4 regions of the Paraburkholderia aspalathi genome follow, and region 1 is predicted to be linked to each of the others. Evidence: predicted binding sites of a transcription regulator. Region 1 holds the regulator's gene; each other region holds the start of a gene.
What was found. The regulator HrcA, encoded in region 1, represses chaperone genes, less so after heat shock. The targets are predictions, from matches to a motif close to TTAGCACTCNNNNNNNNNGAGTGCTAA.

Region 1 (5,431 bases):
AACGATCACACCACCGAGTACGGCGGTGTGCACGCGACGATGGAACAATTGTTCAATCCCCACCTGAAAGTTTGTCGATAGTGCGCCGGTCGCGCTTTGTCGGTCTGCCGTGCAAAGCGGCGGCCGGTTCGCGGTATGTCTTGCGCCGCTCCTGCTCGACCTGTCGCTTCACCTTGCTCTCTTCCGTTTCCGCATAGAGCGTCTGCGCGACGCTGGCCGGGCCGCGCACGTCGCACACGCCCAGCACTTCCACCTGCCAGACAATCCGCTCGATTTCGATCTCGACCAGGTCGCCTACGCGCACCTCCTTGGCCGGTTTGACGCTCGCGCCGCCGATGCGCACGTGCGCTTTTTCGACGGCATCCGCCGCGAGCGAGCGTGTCTTGAAGAAGCGCGCCGCCCAAAGCCATTTGTCGATGCGCAGCTTCGCGCCCGGTTCGGTTGAAATCCTGTAGTTCATGAGCCTGCTTAAGCCCCAGTCGTGTGCGGCACCGGCACTGCTTGCACGGGCCAGCCCTGCAGATTCTGCGCGACGATCTCGCCAAGCGCGGCAATCCACGGCTGCGAGGCGTTCAGGCAGGGAATCCGATGAAACTCCTTGCCGCCCGCCTGCAGGAACTCGTCGCGCACCTCCATGCCGATTTCTTCGATCGTTTCAAGGCAGTCGGCGGTAAAACCCGGACAGAACACGTCGGCACGCCGCACGCCCGCCGAGCCCAATTCCTTCAGCGTGGGCGCGGTGTACGGCTGCAACCACTCGGCCTTGCCGAAGCGCGACTGAAACGTGACGCGGCATTCCACCTGCGTCAATCCCAGCGCCTGCGTCAACAACGCGCCGGTCTGCTGGCATTGCTCGTGGTACGGATCGCCGAGATCCATCGTGCGCTTGGGCACGCCGTGGAAGCTCAGCACCAGCTTGTCGCCCGCCGCGAAATCCGGCCGGCCGTGCTGATGCCAGTAGTGGTGCACCTGAGCGGCGAGCGCGGCGATATACGCCGGATGATCGGCGTACTGCCGCACCGTGCGGATTTCCGGCTGATTGCGCATGCGCTTCAAGGCCGAAAAGGCGTCGTCGAAAGCCGTGGCCGTGGTCGACGACGAGTATTGCGGATACATGGGCATCAGCAGCACGCGCTCGGCGCCCGCCAGCTTGAGCTGGTTCAGCATGGCCGGAATGCCCGGCGTGCCATACCGCATTGCGTAGTCGACCAGTACCGTGTAGTCGTTCAATTGCAGCAGATGGCGCAAACCCTCCACCTGCTTCTCGGTGAAGACACGCAGTGGCGAGCCTTCCGGCATCCACACGGCCGCGTACTTCTTCGCCGACGCGGGGCTCCGGAACGGCAAAATCAACGTGCGCAGGATCACCTGCCACAGCAGCGCCGGAATTTCGACCACACGCGGATCGGACAGGAACTGCGCAAGATAGCGCCGGACCGCACGCGGCGTCGGCGCGTCGGGCGTGCCGAGATTGATCAGCAACACGGCGACACGGTGTGACGTGGCGTTCTGTGATGGCCGCTCGAGGTCGAAGCGCATAGGCAGCAGGGATAACCGCTTGGGGCGGAGAGTCGGTTCAGGTGGAATTCATTATAGCGGCGCGGTCCATTGCAAGGTCCGCCAGGGCCCCCTGGCCATTCGGCCAATTGGCAAGCCGCGCGCCGTCGCGCATTATTTGCAGCATGAGATGTGCCGCAGCCAACGGTGACCGCAGGTTACTGCTGGCTGAGCGTCAGGGAAAGCAGCCGCGCAGTGATGTCCACGATGGGGATCACGCGGTTGTAAGCCATGCGGGTCGGCCCGATCACGCCGAGCGTGCCGACAATCTTGCCGTTCACCTCATAAGGCGCGGTGACGACGCTCATTTCCTCGATCGGCACGAGATTCGACTCGCCGCCAATGAAAATCTGCACGCCCGCGGCGTGACTCGACACGTCGAGCAACTGAAGGAGACTGGTCTTTTGGTCGAATACATCGAACAGCTTGCGCAAGCGCGCCATGTCCGACGACAGGTCGGCGACTTCGAGCAGGTTGCGCTCGCCGGAAATCAGCACGGTCTCGCCGGTGTCGGACTCATCCGTGCTGGCCGTGACTGCGGCGTGCATCAGCGTGGTCATGTCGCCGCGCAATTCGTCGATTTCTTCGCGCAGGCGGCGGCGCACGTCGTCGAACGAGAGGCCCGCGAAGTGCGCGTTGATGTAATTGGAGGCTTCCACCAGCTGCGACGGCGAAAAGTCGCGCTGGGTGGCCATGATGCGGTTCTGTACGTCGCCCTCGGGCGTCACGATGATCAGCAGGATGCGCTTGTCCGACAGGCGCATGAATTCGATCTGCTTGAACACGTGGCTGCGGCGCGGCGTGAGCACCACGCCGGCGAACTGCGACAGATTGGACAGCACACTAGCCGCTGCGGCGACGACTTTCTGCGGTTCGCCCGCCTGCAGCGTAGTCTTGACGATACGCATCACCGCTTCTTCGTCCGCGGCGGATTCCACCGTCAGCATGGTGTCGACGAACAGCCGGTAGCCGCGCGGCGTCGGGATCCGGCCCGCCGATGTATGCGGACTGATTACGAGCCCCAGGTCCTCGAGATCGGACATCACGTTGCGGATCGTGGCCGGGCTCAGTTCGAGGCCGGAGTAGCGTGACAACGTGCGCGAGCCGACCGGCTGACCTTCGGCGATGTAGCGCTCGATCAGCGTTTTGAGGAGGGTTTGTGCGCGGGGATCTAGCATGACGGAAAATTTTAGCTCAATGGCGCGGCTACAGCGAGCGCTAACGGCGCCAACCCCTGACTATCGCGCCGCCGGTTGGCGGGGCAGCGCCTGTCATCAATGTTTCACCATTCTAACGATAATCCTCCAATGCGCTGGCAGCCCGTTTGCGCAGGCCCGTCACCGGGTCTGTCTGCGGTTCTTTTCAGGCCCTACCTATGGTGTAATGCCGGCATGCAAGTGACCAGCCAGTTCAAGACCGTCGCGCTCGTCGGGCGCAACAATACGCCGGGCATCGGCGAGCCGCTGACCGCGCTCGCCTCGTGCATCGCGAAGCGCGGCTTCGAGGTCGTATTCGAAGCCGACACCGCCGCCGAAATCGGCGTCACCGACTATCCGGCGCTGCGCCCCGCCGAGATCGGCGCGCGCGCCGACGTTGCCGTGGTGCTAGGCGGCGACGGCACGATGCTGGGCATTGGCCGCCAGCTTGCGCCCTACCGCACGCCGCTGATCGGCATCAACCACGGCCGCCTGGGCTTCATTACCGACATTCCGATCTCCGACATGCGCGAGATCGTGCCGCAAATGCTCTCGGGTAACTTCGAGCGCGAAGAGCGCATGTTGCTCGAGGCGCGCATCATGCGCGACGGCGCCCCGATCTATCACGCGCTTGCCTTCAACGATGTGGTGGTCAACCGCAGCGGTTTCTCGGGGATGGCGGAACTGCATGTCTCGGTGGACGGGCGCTTCATGTACAACCAGCGCTCGGACGGCCTGATCGTCGCCACGCCAACGGGTTCGACCGCCTACGCGTTGTCTTCGCAGGGGCCGATCCTGCATCCGCAACTACAAGGCATCGTGCTGGTGCCGATCGCGCCGCATGCGTTGTCGAACCGGCCAATCGTGCTGCCGGACGACTCGAAGGTGAGCATCCAGATCGTCTCGGGCCGCGAAGTAAACGTCAACTTCGACATGCAGTCGTTCACTTCGCTGGAATTGGGCGACACGATCGAAGTGCGCCGCTCGCGCCATACGGTGCCGATGCTGCATCCGGTCGGTTACAGCCATTTCGCCACGCTGCGCAAGAAACTGCACTGGAACGAATACCCGTCGCACGAAGAAGATACCAAGCCCTGAGCGGTCCCCGAGCGCCGGAATGCCGGACCGCCGGGCTATCGGAACACGAACGCCGCTGCCGAACCCTGAATCTCAAGCTCACCAGACGACCTCCATGCTTCGCCACCTCTCGATACGCGACTTCGTCATCGTCGCCGCGCTCGACCTCGAATTCGACAGCGGCTTTACCGTTTTCTCAGGCGAAACAGGCGCCGGCAAGTCGATCCTGATCGACGCGCTGGCCCTCGCGCTCGGCGCCCGCGCCGAAGCAAGCGTGGTGCGCACCGGCGAGAGCCGCGCCGACATCACCGCGGAATTCGAGACGCATGCGCAAGTCGAGCAATGGCTCGATGAGCAGGCGCTCGGCACGACCGCCGACGACGGCCATCACGGCAGCACCGTCATGCTGCGTCGCGTGGTGGACGCAAATGGCCGCTCGCGCGCGTTCATCAACGGCACGGCGGCGACGCTCGCGCAGTTGCGCGAAGTCGGCGAGATGCTGGTGGACATTCACGGGCAGCATGCGCATCAGTTGCTGATGCGTCCTGACGCGCAGCGCGAACTGTTCGACACCCACGCCGGCCTCACGGAAACCGCGGTAGCTGTCACGCGGGCATGGCGGTCGTGGCGCGACAAGGTGCAGGCCGTGGAGCATGCGCAAACGCGCGACCGCGAGCTGCAACTGGAGCGCGAGCGTCTCGCCTGGCAGCTCACCGAACTGGACAAACTTTCGCCGCAACCGGGCGAATGGGAAGAGGTCAACGCCGAGCACCGGCGCCTGTCGCACTCGGCCAATCTGATCGACGGCGTGCAAGGGGCGCTCGGCGCGCTGTCCGAATCTGACGAAGCGATGATCACGCATCTCGCCTCGATCGTGTCGAAGGTGCGCGACCTCGCCGAGATCGACCCGGCGCTGAACGACGTGCTGGCGGCGCTGGAACCGGCTGAGATCCAGTTGCAGGAAGCGGCCTATTCGCTCAGCCACTACGCGCAGAAACTCGAACTGGATCCCGACCGGCTTGCCCAGGTCGAAAAGCGTCTCGACGCGCTGCACTCGGCCGCACGCAAATTCCGCCTGCGACCCGAGACGCTGCCTGAAGAACACGAAGCACGCCGCGCGCAACTTGCCGCGCTCGACGCCGCCGCCGATCTGGACAGCCTCCACGCAGCCGAAGCCAAAGCCAAAGAAGCCTTCCTCGCCGAAGCGAAAAAGCTCTCGAAGGCGCGCGCGAAGGCTGGCAAGGCTCTAGGTGCAGCGGTAACCACCGGCATGCAGGAACTGTCGATGAAAGGCGGCAGCTTCGATGTGGCGCTGGTGCCGTTGCCGGAAGGTGGCGCGCATGGGCTCGAACAGGTCGAATTCCGCGTCGCAGGTCATGCCGGCGTGCCGTTGCGGCCGCTCGCGAAGGTCGCCTCAGGCGGGGAACTGGCGCGGATCAGCCTCGCTCTCGCGGTCATTGCGAGCGCCGCGAGTCCGACTCCAACCCTGATCTTCGACGAAGTGGATACGGGAATCGGCGGCGGCGTCGCGGAAGTGGTTGGACGCTTGCTGCATCAACTGGGAGAGGCACGTCAGGTGCTGTGCGTCACGCACTTGCCGC
Region 2 (5,431 bases), on a different contig from region 1:
CCGGCGTCAATTCCACGTCGACGCCGAGTCGTTTCGCGACGTCGTTCGCGAGATCGATATTAAAGCCGAGCGGTTTCTGGGTGGCCGGGTCCAGCGAGCCGAACGGCGGCCCCGACAGGATCACGCCGATGACGATCTTGTGCCGCTGATGAATCCGATCGAGTGTCGTATCGGCGTGGGCGGCACTGGCGCCCAATGCTGCAAAAAGCGTCACGGCGCGCAAGGCGCGCTGGAGGGTGGGGCGGGTCGGTCGGCTGAACATGAAAGAGTAGGCGGAAGTCAGGTTGGATCCTGATATCGCTCCGGCCGATCGGTGTGACGTCGTTGCTATGAGGCCACCATGACTCGCCGGAGGAGAAATACAGGATGCGATTCGGGACTGCCTATTCTCGGCATGTGTGACGCCGGAAAGAACCAAGGATTTTTCATACCGTTATCTGATTCGCGCATTTATGCAGACGTGAGCGTTGTTGAAGCGGAGAAATGGATGTTGTGGCGGATTTGACGGGCTAATTTGACCGGCGATCCACCGGTTGTGTGTACCGCGCTATATCCGGCTGATACGTTTGCTGCCTGTTGCGGCACGCCGGCATGCTTTTGGAAAGCATGCCGGCGTGTTTGTGCGGCTAGCGCGTTGATGCTCTTCTGAATCAGAAATCCAGTCCCGGCCCACCTGCGCCCGGACCGCCCGGCTGGCCGGCTGCCGGCGCATCCTTCGGTGCTTCATGAACGGTGGCGTCGGTGGTCAACAGCAGACCCGCAACCGAGGCCGCGTTTTGCAGCGCCGTGCGCGTGACCTTGGTCGGATCGAGCACGCCCGATTCCACGAGGTCGCCGTATTGGCCGGTCTGTGCGTTGTAGCCGAAGTTGCCCGTACCTTCGGCCACTTTCGCGACCACCACGCTGGCTTCTTCACCGGCGTTCGTCACGATCTGGCGCAGCGGTTCTTCCAGCGCGCGCAGCACGATCTTGATGCCCGCATCCTGATCGGCGTTCACGCCTCTGAGTCCGCTGATGGCCTGCTTCACGCGGATCAGCGCAACACCGCCGCCCGGCACGATACCTTCTTCGACCGCAGCGCGCGTGGCGTGCAGCGCGTCGTCGACACGGTCTTTCTTTTCCTTGACCTCGATCTCGGTCGCGCCGCCCACCTTGATGACCGCCACGCCGCCCGCCAGCTTCGCCACACGTTCCTGCAGTTTTTCGCGGTCGTAGTCGGAGCTTGCTTCCTCGATCTGTGTGCGGATCTGCTTCACACGCGCTTCGATGTTCTTGCTGTCGCCGGCGCCGTCGATAACCGTGGTGTTCTCCTTGCCCACCTCGATGCGTTTGGCTTGACCGAGTTCCGCCAGTGTCGCTTTCTCGAGCGTCAGGCCGGTCTCTTCAGCGATCACCTGACCGCCGGTCAGAATCGCGATGTCTTCGAGCAGGGCCTTGCGGCGGTCGCCGAAGCCCGGCGCCTTGACCGCGACGGTCTTCAGAATGCCGCGAATGTTGTTGACCACGAGCGTAGCCAGCGCTTCGCCTTCCACGTCTTCCGCGATGATCAGAAGCGGGCGGCCGGCTTTGGCGACCTGCTCCAGAATCGGCAGCAGATCGCGGATATTCGACACCTTCTTGTCGTGCAGCAGCACGAACGGGTTATCGAGCACGGCAACCTGCTTATCCTGATCGTTGATGAAATACGGCGACAGGTAGCCACGATCGAATTGCAGACCTTCCACCACGTCGAGTTCATCGTCGAGCGACTTGCCGTCTTCCACGGTAATGACGCCTTCCTTGCCGACCCGGTCGATCGCTTCGGCGATACGCTGGCCGATCGACTCTTCGCCGTTGGCCGAGATCGTTGCGACCTGAGCGATTTCCTTGCTGGTCGTGGTCGGCTTGCTGATCTTCTTCAGCTCGTCGATCGCGGCGATCACCGCTTTGTCGATGCCGCGTTTCAGGTCCAACGGGTTGAGACCTGCCGCGACATATTTCTGGCCTTCACGCACGATGGCTTGTGCGAGCACGGTTGCGGTGGTGGTGCCGTCGCCGGCGGCGTCGCTGGTGCGCGAGGCGACTTCCTTCACGAGTTGCGCGCCGATGTTCTGCACGCGGTCCGGCAATTCGATTTCCTTGGCGACCGAGACGCCGTCTTTCGTCACCACCGGCGAGCCGAAGCTGCGTTCCAGCACGACATTGCGGCCCTTCGGACCGAGCGTGACCTTGACCGCGTTGGCCAGAATGTTGACGCCTTCTACGAGTTTCGAGCGGGCGACGTCACTAAAAATAATTTCTTTTGCTGCCATGGTTTGATGCTCCGTTCGTTATTGCGTGACGACTGCGACGACATCTTCTTCGCGCAGCACGAGCAGTTCGTTGCCGTCGACTTTGACCGACTGGCCGGCGTACTTGCCGAACAGCACGCGCTCGCCGACTTTCAGGTCGGGCTCGATGCGTTTGCCGTCGCTATCGCGCTTGCCCGGCCCAATGGCGATCACTTCGCCCTGGTCTGGCTTTTCGGCGGCGCTTTCCGGAATGACGATGCCTGAAGCAGTTTTGGTTTCCTGGTCGAGGCGCTTGACGATCAAGCGGTCATGCAAGGGACGTAGGCTCATGGTTCGACTTCCGCGATTGAAATTTGGCACTCGTCGCTGGTGAGTGCTGACCGGAATCGAGTATAGAAAGATGCCGCGCGACGCTCCAATAACGGATTCATCGATCCTTATCGGCGAATGGCATTTCAGAAACGCGCATATCAATAGCTCGATTCGCTGGTTTTGCAAGGTGGGCCGCGTCCCTATACTGATCCGTCGAATCGGCACGTCCCATTGGGACGCCGATACACGCTCACAGGACAATCAGCCGGATCAAGCCTGATCCGTGCGCTTATACAAGGAATGACGGCATGCAGGTCTCTCAGGAAAGCACAGCACGTGCACGGCTTCAGGCGGCGCTCAGCGCGTTGCCGGCGCTCGCTAAAGCGATCGGCGAAGATGCCGCGCAACGCGAGGTGCGGCGCGAGTTGCCGTTCGACCGCTTCGCATTGTTTCGCGAATCGGGGCTCGGCGTGCTCCGTTTTCCGGTCGAGTGGGGCGGCCTCGGCGGTTCGCTGGAAGATCTCTTCCATGTGATCGCCACGCTGGCTGCGGAAGAGTCGAATGTCGCGCACGCATTGCGGATTCATTTCGATCTGACCGAGCAGTTGGTGCTGTCGCCGCGCTCCGCCTTCAACGACACGCAGATCGAGCGTGTACGGGAAGGGGCGATCTTTGGAGGTGCGTCAACGGAGATCGGCACATCCAGGCCCGGCGAAATCGTCACCAAGCTGGTGCGCGACGGTGAGCATTTTCGCGTAACGGGCAAAAAATATTACTCGACCGGCACGGCGTTCTCCGACTACGCGCGTATCAACGTGCAGGATGAAAACGACGAGAAGGTATCAATCGTTATCCCGGTCTCACGTGAAGGCCTGCAAGTGCTCGACGATTGGGACGGGATGGGTCAACGCATGACGGCGAGCGGCAGTCTCGTGCTCGACAACGTGCAGGTATTTGCCCATGAAATCGCAACGCGCGGCTATACGAGTCTTGCGGGCCGCCATGGCAGCGCGGTGCGGCAATTGCATCTGGTCACGGTCGCGGCGGGTATCGTGCGCAACATTCTCGCGGATGCGCGGCGCTACGTGACGCAATACGGTCGCCCGGTGCTGCATAGCCCGGCGCCCTCGGCACGCGAGGACGGTTTCGTGCAACAGGTGGTGGGCGATCTCGCGGCGCATAGTCTATCCATCGACGCGCTGGTCGCGCAAAACGCACGCACGCTGGACCGTTCGGCAAATGCAATCCGTAGCGGCGCAGCCAATGCGGAAGAACTCGTGCTGGAAGGGTCCTTGGCTACCGCCAAAACGCAACTGGTGGTCAGCAAGCTGGCCCTCTATGCGGGCGAGCGTCTGTTTGAAATCGGCGGAGCATCGGCCACTGGGCGAGCGCACAACTTCGACCGTCACTGGCGCAATCTGCGCACCATCTTCAGCCACAACCCGTTGCTGCATAAAGCACGCGTGATCGGCGATTACGAGTTGAACGGCGTGACCACGCATCTGACTGAAGGGCGGGTTTTCTGAAACGCTGGAAAAAACGCCACGATCCTTTCACCCATCTTCCATTGATTGAATGCCATGAGCCGAGATCTGTTATTGCTGTTGGAGCCGGGCTTCACCGATCCGAACCACCCCGGCGAGCGCTTCATCTGTCCTGATGGCGCGCCTATCGAAGGTCTGCTCGCGAGCGATCCTGCGCTCAACGCACGCCTGGATATTCGCCGCTTGCCGTTTCCGCGTCCGCGCGCGGCGGTGGTGGAGGCGCTCGATGCTGAGCACCAGAGTCTGCCGGTGTTGATTTTCGGCGACGAACAGGCTGCGCCGGCTGATGCCAAGACGCTGGGCGAAAAGCGCTTCGTGACCGATACGCGCCGGATCCTCGATCTGCTCGCGCAGCGCCACGGTTTTCCTAAGGTGCATTGACGCAGCGGCTTGAGGTCGGCTTCGCGTAGCGATAGCAGTACGCGCTCACCGAACAAATTGAGGCCCGACTGACAATCGAAAAACTCAGCTGCGCGTCGTCGACGCCGACGAGCGCGCAGCCAGAGTTGAGTGAGTCACAGTGAGTCTTCAGTTCAACGCGACCGCAGCGGCGGCGCTCACCGGCGAGCCTTCGATCGCGACAGACTGAGCACCGTCCGGGCCAACCGGCACATCACCCACCAACGTCGTGCGATACAACTGCCGGTCGAAGTCGAGATCGAAAATATCCGTAGGGGCGAGGTGAGCCGTCGCGCGGTTGTCCCAGAACGCGACGCTGCCGGCCTCCCATTTGAAGCGCACGGTGAATTCGGGCCGCGTCACATGTTCCCAGAGCAGTTCGAGCAGCACCTGGCTTTCGCGTGGCGTCACGCCGACAATCGACTTCAGGAAACTCGGGCTCACATAGAGTGCCCGCTCGCCCGTTTCCGGATGCACTCTGACGAGCGGATGCTCGGTAACGAGAATGCGTTGTTCGACGGCTTTGACGAATGCTTCCGTTCCACTCGCGCCGGCTGGTGGCGCAAAGCGATGCAGCCCGCGCAGGCCATCGACAAACGTGCGTAACGGCGCGGACAGCTTCTGATACGCGGCCACCAGATTGGTCCATTGCGTATCGCCGCCGTACGGCGGAATGGTCACGCCGCGCAGGATCGACGCCCAGGGCGGATTGACCGCGGCCGTCACATCCGTGTGCCAACCAGTCCAGGGCCGCTGCAGCGTTTGACCCTCGAAACGGGTCGCCTTGCGGTACTTCGAGATCGAATAGATTTCCGGATGACCGTCGACATGGCCGAACACCGGATGTCCCAAAGTCAACTCACCAAACTGCGTGGAGAAAGCAATATGCTGCTCATGCGTCAGAAA
Region 3 (5,431 bases), 130 kb from region 1:
CTGCACAACGCAGGCGTCTGGCGGCAAGGTTGGCACTGCGCCGCCTGAGTCGAGAGAAAACAATGGGACAGCCCCTGCCTTTTCTGCAACGCTTCCATGGTGAAGTGACTGCCCGCGACCGGATGCAAATGTTCCGCCACAAGCCGGTCACGATCTGGCTGACGGGGCTATCCGGGGCGGGTAAATCAACAATCGCTTTCGCACTTGAGCAGCAACTCGCATCGCTAGGCCATGCATGCTACGTCCTCGACGGGGACAATGTCCGCCATGGTTTGGCGTCCGATCTCGGCTTTGATAAGAAAGACCGGCGTGAAAATATTCGCCGGGTGGCGCACGTGGCCCAGTTGATGAACGACGCAGGCCTCATCGTTATCGCGGCGCTTATCTCACCCATGTGTGAAGACAGAGCGATGGCGCGCGAAATCGTTGGGCCCGGCAATTTCATCGAGACTTATCTTTCCGCCTCGGTCGACGCTTGCGCCCGTCGTGACCCGAAAGGTCTCTATGCCAAAGCCCGCGCCGGCGAGATTGCGTCGTTTACCGGCGTATCGGCACCCTATGAAGTCCCGGCTGATCCTGAGTTGAAGATAGATACGGCCATGTTGACGCCGGCCGAGAGCGTAGCGCATATATTCAGCTACTTGCGCGACAACTGCCTGATGAACACCGATTGCATGGAGCGCTAGTCATATCGAACCGGCTTATCGTCAGCCCCAAAACAAAAAACCCGCATTTCTGCGGGTTTTTTGTTTTGGGAAGTACGCCTCGCGACGCACCTCCCCATGTGTTTCCAACTGAGCCTCAAACGAGGCCCAAGTGAGGCTCAATCGGAAATTACATGTCCATGCCCATGCCGCCCATGCCGCCGGGCATACCGCCGCCCATCGGAGCATCTTCCTTCGGCAGTTCGCAAACAGCTGCGTCGGTGGTCAACAGCAGGCCAGCGACCGAAGCTGCGTTTTGCAGCGCCGTGCGCGTCACCTTCGTCGGGTCCACGACACCTGCGTCAACCAGGTCGACGTACTCGCCGGTTGCAGCGTTGTAGCCGTAGTTGCCCGTACCAGCAGCAACAGCTGCCACCACGACGCTGGCTTCTTCGCCACCGTTCGTGACGATCTGGCGCAGCGGCTCTTCCATCGCGCGCAGCACGATCTTGATACCTGCGTCCTGATCGGCGTTAGCGCCCTTCAGGCCAGCGATTGCCGTACGTGCACGGATCAGTGCGACGCCGCCGCCAGCAACGATGCCTTCTTCCACAGCTGCGCGCGTTGCGTGCAGTGCGTCTTCGACACGTGCCTTCTTTTCCTTCATTTCGACTTCGGTCGCAGCACCGACCTTGATCACTGCAACACCGCCGGCCAGCTTGGCCACGCGTTCTTGCAGCTTTTCACGGTCGTAGTCCGACGTAGCTTCTTCGATTTGCGTGCGAACTTGCTTCACACGTGCTTCGATGGTTGCAGCTTCGCCAGCGCCGTCGATGATCGTCGTGTTTTCCTTGCCCACTTCGATGCGCTTCGCTTGACCCAGTTCAGCCAGCGTTGCCTTTTCGAGCGTCAGGCCGGTTTCTTCAGCGATGACTTGACCGCCGGTCAGGATCGCGATGTCTTCCAGCATGGCCTTACGACGATCGCCGAAGCCCGGAGCCTTGACAGCAACAGTCTTCAGGATGCCGCGGATGTTGTTCACAACCAGCGTAGCCAGCGCTTCGCCTTCGACGTCTTCTGCGATGATCAGCAGCGGACGGCCAGCCTTAGCGACTTGCTCGAGGACCGGGAGGAGGTCACGAATGTTCGAAACCTTCTTGTCGTGCAGCAGCACGAACGGGTTTTCGAGCACTGCAACTTGCTTGTCCGGGTTGTTGATGAAGTACGGCGACAGGTAGCCGCGGTCGAATTGCATACCTTCGACAACGTCCAGTTCGTCTTGCAACGACTTGCCGTCTTCAACGGTGATGACGCCTTCCTTGCCAACCTTGTCCATCGCTTCAGCGATACGGTCGCCGATCGACGAGTCGCTGTTTGCCGAGATCGAACCGACTTGAGCGATTTCCTTGTTGGTCGTGCACGGCTTGCTGATCTTGCGCAGTTCTTCGATCGCTGCGAACACAGCCTTGTCGATACCGCGCTTCAGGTCCATCGGGTTCATGCCCGATGCAACGTACTTCATGCCTTCGCGGACGATCGACTGAGCCAGAACCGTTGCGGTCGTGGTGCCGTCACCTGCGTTGTCGCTGGTCTTGGAAGCAACTTCCTTGACCATTTGTGCGCCCATGTTCTGGAGCTTGTCTTTCAGTTCGATCTCTTTCGCGACCGAAACACCATCCTTCGTGACCGTCGGGCCGCCGAAGCTGCGTTCCAGGACAACGTTGCGACCCTTCGGGCCCAGCGTGACCTTCACAGCGTTCGCGAGGATGTTCACGCCTTCAACCATCTTGGCACGGGCGGAATCACCGAATACGACGTCTTTAGCTGCCATCTTCTAACTCCTTGAATTCTTTGGGATATGACCGGGAAAAGTAGCGACTGGCGCTTACTTCTGCACCACGGCCATGATGTCTTCTTCGCGCATCACGAGCAGTTCGTTGCCGTCGACCTTGACGGTCTGGCCCGCATACTTGCCGAACAGGACGCGGTCACCAACTTTCACGTCGAGGGCGATTTGTGCGCCTTTGTCGTCACGCTTGCCCGGGCCGACTGCCAGAATTTCGCCTTGATCCGGCTTTTCTGCTGCGGCTTCGGGGATCACGATGCCCGACGCGGTCTTGGTTTCTTGATCCAGACGTTTGACGATCACGCGATCATGCAAAGGACGAAGGTTCATACATACTCCTCTCTTGATTGAGACTGAAGAACGCTGAGAAAACCCGGCTGGCTGAGCCAACCGGCGATGTTGTTAGCACTCTCGTGCAGCGAGTGCTAATTATATGGACGGGTGGTGACAAATTCAAGAAGGGATGTCGCTTTGACAGTTGACGATGTCGACATTCGCTCACGCCTGAACCTTGCACCGCAGCGAAAACTGAAGATGCCTGAAGGATCACCTTTAAATACAGCAGGTTATCCGTGCGCACTCGCCGCCATCAGGTTGCGCGCTGCGCGCTTCCGGACGGCTATTCCTCAGCTACGTACGCGAAATATGTGCGTAATCCCTGGACCAGGGAAATCCCTTGACCCGCCGGCAATCGAAATATCTCGCTCCAACTCGGACACGATGGCCGTTCGGCTAATGGAGTAGACCTGCAAATTGACTTGCATCCCGATCAAATACTGTATAGATTTACAGTACTGTGTTTACATACAGGATCGGTCATGAACCAGCTCATCCGCATCTTGAACGACGGTGATCGCGAAACGCTTGCGTGGTTGCGCAAGCATGTCGGAGACGTACGCGTGGCTGCCGCCGCGCGACATCTGGGAAGCAACGGCAAACCCTATCTGTCAGCGGTGTGCCGCTACCTCGGCGTACGTCCACCAACGCCTCATCAACATATCCGGCCCGTTGAAGACTGTACGGTCGGCGATAACTATCTTGCCCAGATCCGCCAGTTGTTGGCACAGCGAAACCAGGCGTTGTTGAAGCATCAAATTTGATGCTGCGAATTGCAGCGAGTCCTCAGGAAAATAACAGTATGAATAACGACTCCGCTCTTGATATGGATGTCCAAGACATCAATCCTGTCGCTCTCGAACGCGCACTTCGCAGTGCGTCGCTCGACCTCCAGCAGATCATTGCCACGGTCGCAGGTCGTCACCTCGACAGTGGCCGTCGCCGTTACTCAAGCAGCGCGCAATTGCCGACCTGGCGCACGTTGCTGACAATCGACGAACAGGTCTTTGAGAATCGGGGCTTCCAGGCGCGGCACAGCGAGGCAGTGCGCTCTACGTTTATCCGGTTTGAGGACAGTCGTTTGTCCGGAATGGATCTCGACGAACCCGTCGACTGGCGACGTGACGACGACAACTTGCCAGCCGTGTACCTGCTCGTGCGCGCATTGGTACAGGCCGACGCTACCCATGCGGCCGCTCAGGACTAATGCGCCGCTTTAACTTTGTCGAGAGTTCCGTCGAGCAAACAAAAAAAGCCCGCATCACGCGGGCTTTCTTTAGTGCATCTATCGATTAGAACTTGTGGCGAATGCCAACAGTTACAGTAGCCTGCTTGTTGGAACCCGAGTCGCCGGTTGCCGAGCCGATAACAGCAACAGCGGCCGTGCCCGACGAGTCTTGCGTTCCCGATGCGGTCGTGTAGCCAGCAAATGCGTAGACATCCGTACGCTTGCTAAGCGAGTAGTCCGCTGCAACAGCGAACTGGTTGTACTTTGCCGACGAATTGCCGCTCGACTTCATGTACACGTAGCCAATCTCGGTCTGCAGCGGTGCCGATACCTGCCACACGGCGTACACCGAACCCGTGTTGTACTTTTCCGTCTGCGTGAATGTCGAGCTGGCGTCTGCAGTGTATTCGGCATGGCTGAAGTAGCCGCCCAGGGTCACCGAGCCGAACACGTAGTTGCCGCCGATACGGGCATTGTTGATCGACGCCGCAGTGGAGTACGCCGCGTTGACCGATGTGTTGAACAGCGAATCCCACGTCGTCGTACCGCGGTTCGTGCCGTTGCCGTTGCTCAGGTGATAGTAACCTGCGGCCAGGTTGACGGGACCATTGCTGTATGCCGCTGCGGCTGCGTAGCTCTGACCCGAGCCCGTTGCACCAGCCACCCCACCCAGCGAGTACATGGTTTCGAACTGGAAGCCGGACCAGGTCGGCGACGTGTACTTGAGCGAGTTATTGACCCGCGCGCTGTTGTCGGCGTTGTCGATGTCGCCCGGCGAGATGAATACGCCACCGAGGAAGCCATCGCCCTGCACCGGCTGCACCAGATCAACCAGCGGATCGTATTGACGTCCGGCCGTGAGCGTACCCCACTTGTCGCTGCTCAGGCCAACGAACGCCTGGCGACCGAACATGCGGCTACCCTGGCCGAGCTTGCCGTTCGTCGAATTAAAGCCGTTCTCCACCTGGAAGATTGTTTTCAGGCCACCACCGAGGTCTTCTGAGCCTTTCAGGCCCCAGCGGCTACCCGACTCGTTACCCGACGACATGCTGATCGACTTGCTGCCGCCGTCGTTCGAAACGTAGGTCAGGCCGGTATCAATGATGCCGTACAGCGTGACGCTGTTTTGTGCGTGAGCTACGCCGGTTGCGCCAAGCATTACCAGCGAAAGAGTTGCCAGTGTGGTCTTCTTCATCTGCGTCCTTAAGTTTGTGTTGATGAGCCTGCGGAGCGCAGAATAACTGGCGGTAAAACGTGATTGAAAATAGTGTTGGGTAAACACGACCAAAAATTAGGAATGGGAACTTTCTGCATCTTTCCCTTTCCGCATCTTTCTCGCAGGCAAAAAAAAAGCTATGCAACTTCGCATAGCTAAGG
Region 4 (5,431 bases), 190 kb from region 1:
TTCGATGATGAACAGCACCGTGTAGAAGACGACGAAGCCGGCAATGCTCAGGTACAGATCCCCCGGCGTCAGACTCGATGCGGACAATGCGGTCGGCAGAATGCCGGCAATGGTCCACGGTTGACGGCCCACTTCAGCAACGATCCAGCCGAATTCAGCGGCGAGCCACGGCAACGGAATTGCCCACACAGCCCAGCGCAGGAACCAGCGGCGTTTCTCCAGGAGTAGGGAGCGCTGAGCGCAAAACCAGAACGCCAGCACGAAGGTCGCAAGGAAGAGGATGCCGAGGCCGACCATCAGTCGGAACGAGAAGAATACGGGCGCTACCGGGGGAATCGTTTTCTTGGCGGCCTGCACGATCTGATCCGGCGTGGCGTCGGTGACGTTCGCGGTGAACTGCTTGAGCATTAGGCCGTAGCCGAGGTCTTCTTTGTGCGCGTCGAAGGCGGCTTTGGCTTCGTCCGTGACATCGCCTTGCTTTAGCTTTTGCAGTGCGGCGTAGGCGAGCATGCCGTTCTTGATGCGCACTTCGTTTTGCGCCATCAGTTCTTTCAGGCCGACCACCGGTTCGTCGATCGAGCGCGTGGCGATGAGGCCGAGCGCATACGGGATCCGGATCGCATAGTCGGTGCGTTCTTCCTTCTGGTTCGGAATGCCGATGATCGTGAAGGGCGCCGGTGCGGGCGCCGTTTCCCATTCGGATTCGATGGCGGCCAGCTTGACCTGCTGAACTTCACCGGTGCGGTAGCCGGATTCGTCGCCGAGCACGATCACGCACAGTGTCGAGGCCAGGCCGAAGCCGGCGGCAATGGCGAACGAGCGCAAAGCGAATTCGGTGTCGCGGCGCTTCAGCAGATACCACGACGACACACCGAGCACGAACATCGAAGCGGTCACATAACCGGCCGATACGGTGTGCACGAACTTCACCTGCGCGACCGGATTGAATAGCACCGAGAAGATGCTGTCGAGTTCCATGCGCATGGTCTGGTAGTTGAAGGTAGCGCCGACCGGATTATTCATCCAGCCGTTGGCCACCAGAATCCACAGCGCCGACAGATTCGAGCCGAGCGCGACGAGGAACGTGACGCTTACGTGCTGCACTTTCGAGAGCCGCTTCCATCCGAAGAAGAAGAGGCCGACGAAGGTCGACTCGAGGAAGAACGCCATCAACCCTTCAACGGCCAGCGGCACGCCGAAGATGTCGCCGACATAGTGCGAGTAGTACGACCAGTTGGTGCCGAACTGGAATTCCAGCGTGAGGCCGGTGGTGACCCCCATCGCAAAGTTGATGCCGAACAGCTTGCCCCAGAACTGGGTCATGTCTTTGTAGATCTGCTTGCCGGTCATCACATAGACGGACTCCATGATGACCAGCAACCAGGACAGACCGAGCGTGAGCGGCACGAACAGAAAGTGATAAAGCGCCGTGATGGCGAACTGGAGGCGCGACAGTTCTACGACTTCGCTAACGGGCATGTTGACCACCTTGGGACGGATGCGAGGCAGGCACGGACAGCAGCGCCTGCGCGACTTGTTCAGGCGGCAGCGACATATGCTCCGCCTGCGGATGATTGAAGAACGCGTACTTGAGCACCATCAGTAATGCGAATTTGATGGCGAGGACGATGGCGATATCCCGCGCCAGCGTCGGACCACGCGCCCAGGCGGCGAGCCGTTTGCGCAGGCTCGAGCGAGGGGGGCTATTGCGATTCAGGGCTATGGTCATGATCGGTAGAAGGCAACTTCACACCGGTTTAACCGGCTGGATCCAGGCCGGTTCGGAGGCCTGGCGAGTTCATCCCGATTCTAGGAGCAATGACCTAGTGCGCGTAAGTTCGGCACTGCGGCATTGGGTCGCGAACGTCACGCCGTCTGGACAGTATTGCTATGGGGTTTGTGATACGTCAAGAAACACGTGTTTGGTGGGCATGTTCTTGAGTGAGTGCGCGTGCGTCTTCGATCGAGCGCAGGCATTGTCGAGTGGGCACAAAAAAGCCCTGCCTTCTTGCGAGGGCAGGGCTCTGCAGCTAAACAGTGTGCGCCAGACGAGCCGGCACGACTCAAGCTTTAAGTGTTACGCATATTCAGTCAACGCGCCGCGCATTTTCTTCATTGCGCTTGCCTCGATCTGGCGGATGCGTTCGGCCGACACGCCGAATTCGTCGGCCAGTTCGTGCAGCGTCGAGCCGCCCGAACCGTCGTCTTCCACCTTCAGCCAGCGAGCCTCGATGATGCGGCGGCTGCGGGCGTCTAGTGCGTTCAGCGCGCTCGCGATACCGTCGCTTTGCAGCTTGTCGCGCTGACGCGAAGCCAGCACGGCAGTCGGCTCGCTATGCGAGTCGGCGAGGTAGGCGATCGGCGCGTACGACTCTTCGCCGTCTTCGACCTGGCCTTCCAGCGCGATATCGCCGCCGGACAAGCGCGTTTCCATCTCGGCCACTTCTTCACGCTTCACGTTCAGCTCTTTGGCGAGACCTTCGATCTCGTCCGGCGTGAATGCGCCGAGACCCTGCTTGTGGCTGCGCAGGTTGAAGAACAGCTTGCGCTGCGCCTTGGTGGTGGCGACCTTCACCATCCGCCAGTTACGCAGAATGTATTCGTGGATCTCAGCCTTGATCCAGTGCATGGCGTACGACACGAGGCGCACGTTTTGCTCGGGGTCAAAGCGCTTCACGGCCTTCATCAGGCCGATATTGCCTTCCTGGATCAGGTCGGCATGCGGCAGTCCATAACCAAGGTAATTGCGCGCGATCGATACGACCAGCCGCAGGTGCGACAGGACGAGACGGCGTGCGGACCCAAGGTTGTCCTGCTCGCGAAATTCGGTGGCGAACTGGCGTTCTTCCGCCGGCGTCAGCATCGGAATCCGATTTACGGCCTGGATGTAGGCGTCGATATTGCCCAGTTGACCGGGCAGCAGCGAGGAATGCGAGAGCGCCAGCGCACCTGCCGAAGCGGCCTTAGCCGACGACGGGCTCAAAGTACTCGGAAGGGTCATTGCATGGCTCACGTAGGAAACTCCTTTGGAATCAGACAAAAGCGTGTTCAGTTAAAACGACTCCAGCGTTGGATGTTAGCACTCTGATTTGCCGAGTGCTAATACTTAGAGGCCGTAGGGGCATCCAAGTTCCGTAAATTCCTATTGAAATTTAGGTTTTGATAGCCATGGAGGGCTCTGTCGGCAAGTGCGTGTGCGCCGTAGGATTTACCTAACATATTCCTTTCGGTCTTATAAGTGACCGACTTTTTCTAAAACCGAAGTGACTAATTGCGGAAATTCAACATTCTTCAGACAATCCACGAAATCAGGATTGTCTTTAGAATAGGCGGAACAATTCGAAGGTAATCAGCGTTCGACTAGGTCGGGTGTTCGATGAACAACAAAAAAAATGTTTGGCGTGGTCTGGCTCTAAAAGGTGTGTCGGCGGCTTTGCTACTTGCCTGCTCCGGAGTGGCGGCAGCCGACCAGTTCGGCGTGCAGATCGCCGGCGGTCTCGGAGATCACCACATTAAAAAACTCGATCTCGGCCTGGTCTGGGATCCGAATCTGACGTGGTGGCAGATCGGCGATTGGCACTTTTCGCTGATCGGCGAAGCGCACGTGGCCTGGTGGCACACCGACGAAGGCAATGTGCACGAGAACATCGGCGAGATCGGTGTGACGCCTATCATTCGCTTCATCGACGGAGCGGGTGCGATTCGCCCTTACATCGAAGCAGGTGTCGGTATCCGCCTCCTGTCGAGCCCGAGAATTTCTACTGACCTCACGCTCGCGACCGCTTTCCAGTTCGCCCCCATGGCGGGAGTCGGCCTGCAATTCGGCAGTCACCAGCAGTACGAGGCGGGCTACCGCTTCCAGCATATTTCCAATGGCGGTATCAAAGAGCCGAATCCTGGTATAAATTTCCACCAGCTATATTTGCAATATAACTTCTGACGACCGTGGCCACGTTCGGCTCACCGGTGCAAGGGGCTGAGCAATGGCGGCAAAGATAATCGAAGCGATTCGCGGGCTCGAGCGCGAGCGCTTCCGTGCGATGGTCGACGGCGACGGGCAGTCGCTCGATGCGCTGCTCGCGGACAACGTGAGCTATGTCCATACGAACGGCAAGCGCGAAACGAAGCGACAGTTCATCGACGGTATTACCGCCGGGCGCCGCCGCTATCGGCAGATCGAGGTGCAGTCGCAAGATGTGCTGCCGGTGGGGCGCGAGACCTGCGTCGTCACTGGGCGCGCGCTGATCGAAATGGAAGCGAACAATGGCGCGCTGCTGTTTCCGATTGCGTACACGGCGATTCACACACAGGAAGACGGGCAATGGCGTCTGATTGCCTGGCAGGCGACGCGTTGCGCGATCGAGTGAGCTTTTTGAGCTCACTCCGTTTCGCCAGTCGCAGTGGGTGAGCGCCTTGTGAGCGCTCGAACGGCAAGAGCAGGCGGGTTGCACCGCTCATGCTGAATTGGCCGCCTGGTGGGTCGGCCAGGCGGGTTTTGATGCAGTTGCGCCGCCGCCGCTAATGCGCTCCAAACGGGAGGGCGGCTCCGCCCCGTCTCAAGTCACTCAGGCAGCTACGCGCTGCAGATCCTCATCGCTCCACACCGGCCGCTTTGCGGCATCACCCGCATACGGATGCCGCGGATGCACCGGAATCTGATTGCAGCGCTCGACCACGCGCCGCACCGCATCGATGTCTGAAAAATCGAGGCCCGGGTCGACGCCCTGCGCGTGAAGGTTCATCGCGAGCGTAACGAGGTCCATGTTGCCGGTGCGCTCGCCATTGCCGAACAGACATCCTTCGACGCGATCCGCGCCCGCCAGCAGCGCCAGTTCTGTAGCGGCCACGGCGGTGCCGCGATCGTTATGCGGATGCACCGACAGCACGATGCTGTCGCGATAGCTGAGATTGCGGTCCATCCATTCGATCTGATCGGCGAACACGTTCGGTGTCGCGGCCTCGACGCTCGCGGGCAGGTTGACGATCATCTTGTGGTCGCGCGTGGGCCGCCAGGTCTGCGCGACTGCGTCGCATACTTCGCGCGCGTAGGGGAGTTCGGTCGTGTTGAAGGTCTCGGGCGAATACTGGAACGTCCAATGCGTGTCGGGCCGCGCCTGCGCATGTTCCTTGATGAGGCGTGTGCCTTCCACCGCCAGTGCCTTGATCTGCTCCTTCGACTGGTTGAAGACGATCTTGCGAAACGACGGGCAGATTGCGTTGTACAGGTGCACGATGGCGCGCGGCGCGCCCTCCAGCGATTCGAACGTGCGCGCAATCAGTTCGGCGCGTGAGGGCACGAACACTTCAATCGTCACGTCGTCGGGAATGCGTTTTTCTTCGATCAGCTTGCGCACGAAATCGAAGTCGGTTTGCGAGGCCGACGGGAAACCGACTTCGATTTCCTTGAAGCCGATCGCTACCAGCATCTCGA

Region 2: the regulator HrcA is predicted to act here: its motif matches at 2,624-2,650, upstream of KHO30_RS18360 (co-chaperone GroES).
Region 3: the regulator HrcA is predicted to act here: its motif matches at 2,893-2,919, upstream of groES (co-chaperone GroES).
Region 4: the regulator HrcA is predicted to act here: its motif matches at 3,077-3,103, upstream of rpoH (RNA polymerase sigma factor RpoH).

The regions. Positions count from the first base shown of each region.
Region 1 covers NZ_CAJNBA010000005.1:298,562-303,992, reverse strand. The annotation lists gene KHO30_RS27985 (hypothetical protein) at 1-81, shown strand, start outside; gene KHO30_RS27980 (RNA-binding S4 domain-containing protein) at 53-460, opposite strand; gene hemH (ferrochelatase) at 469-1,539, opposite strand; gene hrcA (heat-inducible transcriptional repressor HrcA) at 1,716-2,735, opposite strand; gene KHO30_RS27965 (NAD kinase) at 2,949-3,851, shown strand; gene recN (DNA repair protein RecN) at 3,946-5,431, shown strand, end outside.
Region 2 covers NZ_CAJNBA010000002.1:1,699,126-1,704,556, reverse strand. The annotation lists gene KHO30_RS18370 (transporter substrate-binding domain-containing protein) at 1-262, opposite strand, end outside; gene groL (chaperonin GroEL) at 651-2,291, opposite strand; gene KHO30_RS18360 (co-chaperone GroES) at 2,310-2,600, opposite strand; gene KHO30_RS18355 (acyl-CoA dehydrogenase family protein) at 2,891-4,108, shown strand; gene KHO30_RS18350 (DUF3088 domain-containing protein) at 4,163-4,507, shown strand; gene KHO30_RS18345 (TauD/TfdA dioxygenase family protein) at 4,655-5,431, opposite strand, start outside.
Region 3 covers NZ_CAJNBA010000005.1:432,734-438,164, reverse strand. The annotation lists gene KHO30_RS28555 (sulfotransferase family 2 domain-containing protein) at 1-48, shown strand, start outside; gene cysC (adenylyl-sulfate kinase) at 63-686, shown strand; gene groL (chaperonin GroEL) at 835-2,475, opposite strand; gene groES (co-chaperone GroES) at 2,530-2,820, opposite strand; gene KHO30_RS28535 (CppA family protein) at 3,309-3,590, shown strand; gene KHO30_RS28530 (DUF2471 domain-containing protein) at 3,629-4,033, shown strand; gene KHO30_RS28525 (porin) at 4,119-5,249, opposite strand.
Region 4 covers NZ_CAJNBA010000005.1:109,015-114,445, forward strand. The annotation lists gene KHO30_RS27135 (cytochrome ubiquinol oxidase subunit I) at 1-1,479, opposite strand, end outside; gene cydP (cytochrome oxidase putative small subunit CydP) at 1,469-1,729, opposite strand; gene rpoH (RNA polymerase sigma factor RpoH) at 2,078-3,013, opposite strand; gene KHO30_RS27150 (acyloxyacyl hydrolase) at 3,377-3,940, shown strand; gene KHO30_RS27155 (nuclear transport factor 2 family protein) at 3,984-4,367, shown strand; partial or broken gene KHO30_RS27160 (2-isopropylmalate synthase) at 4,620-5,431, opposite strand, start outside.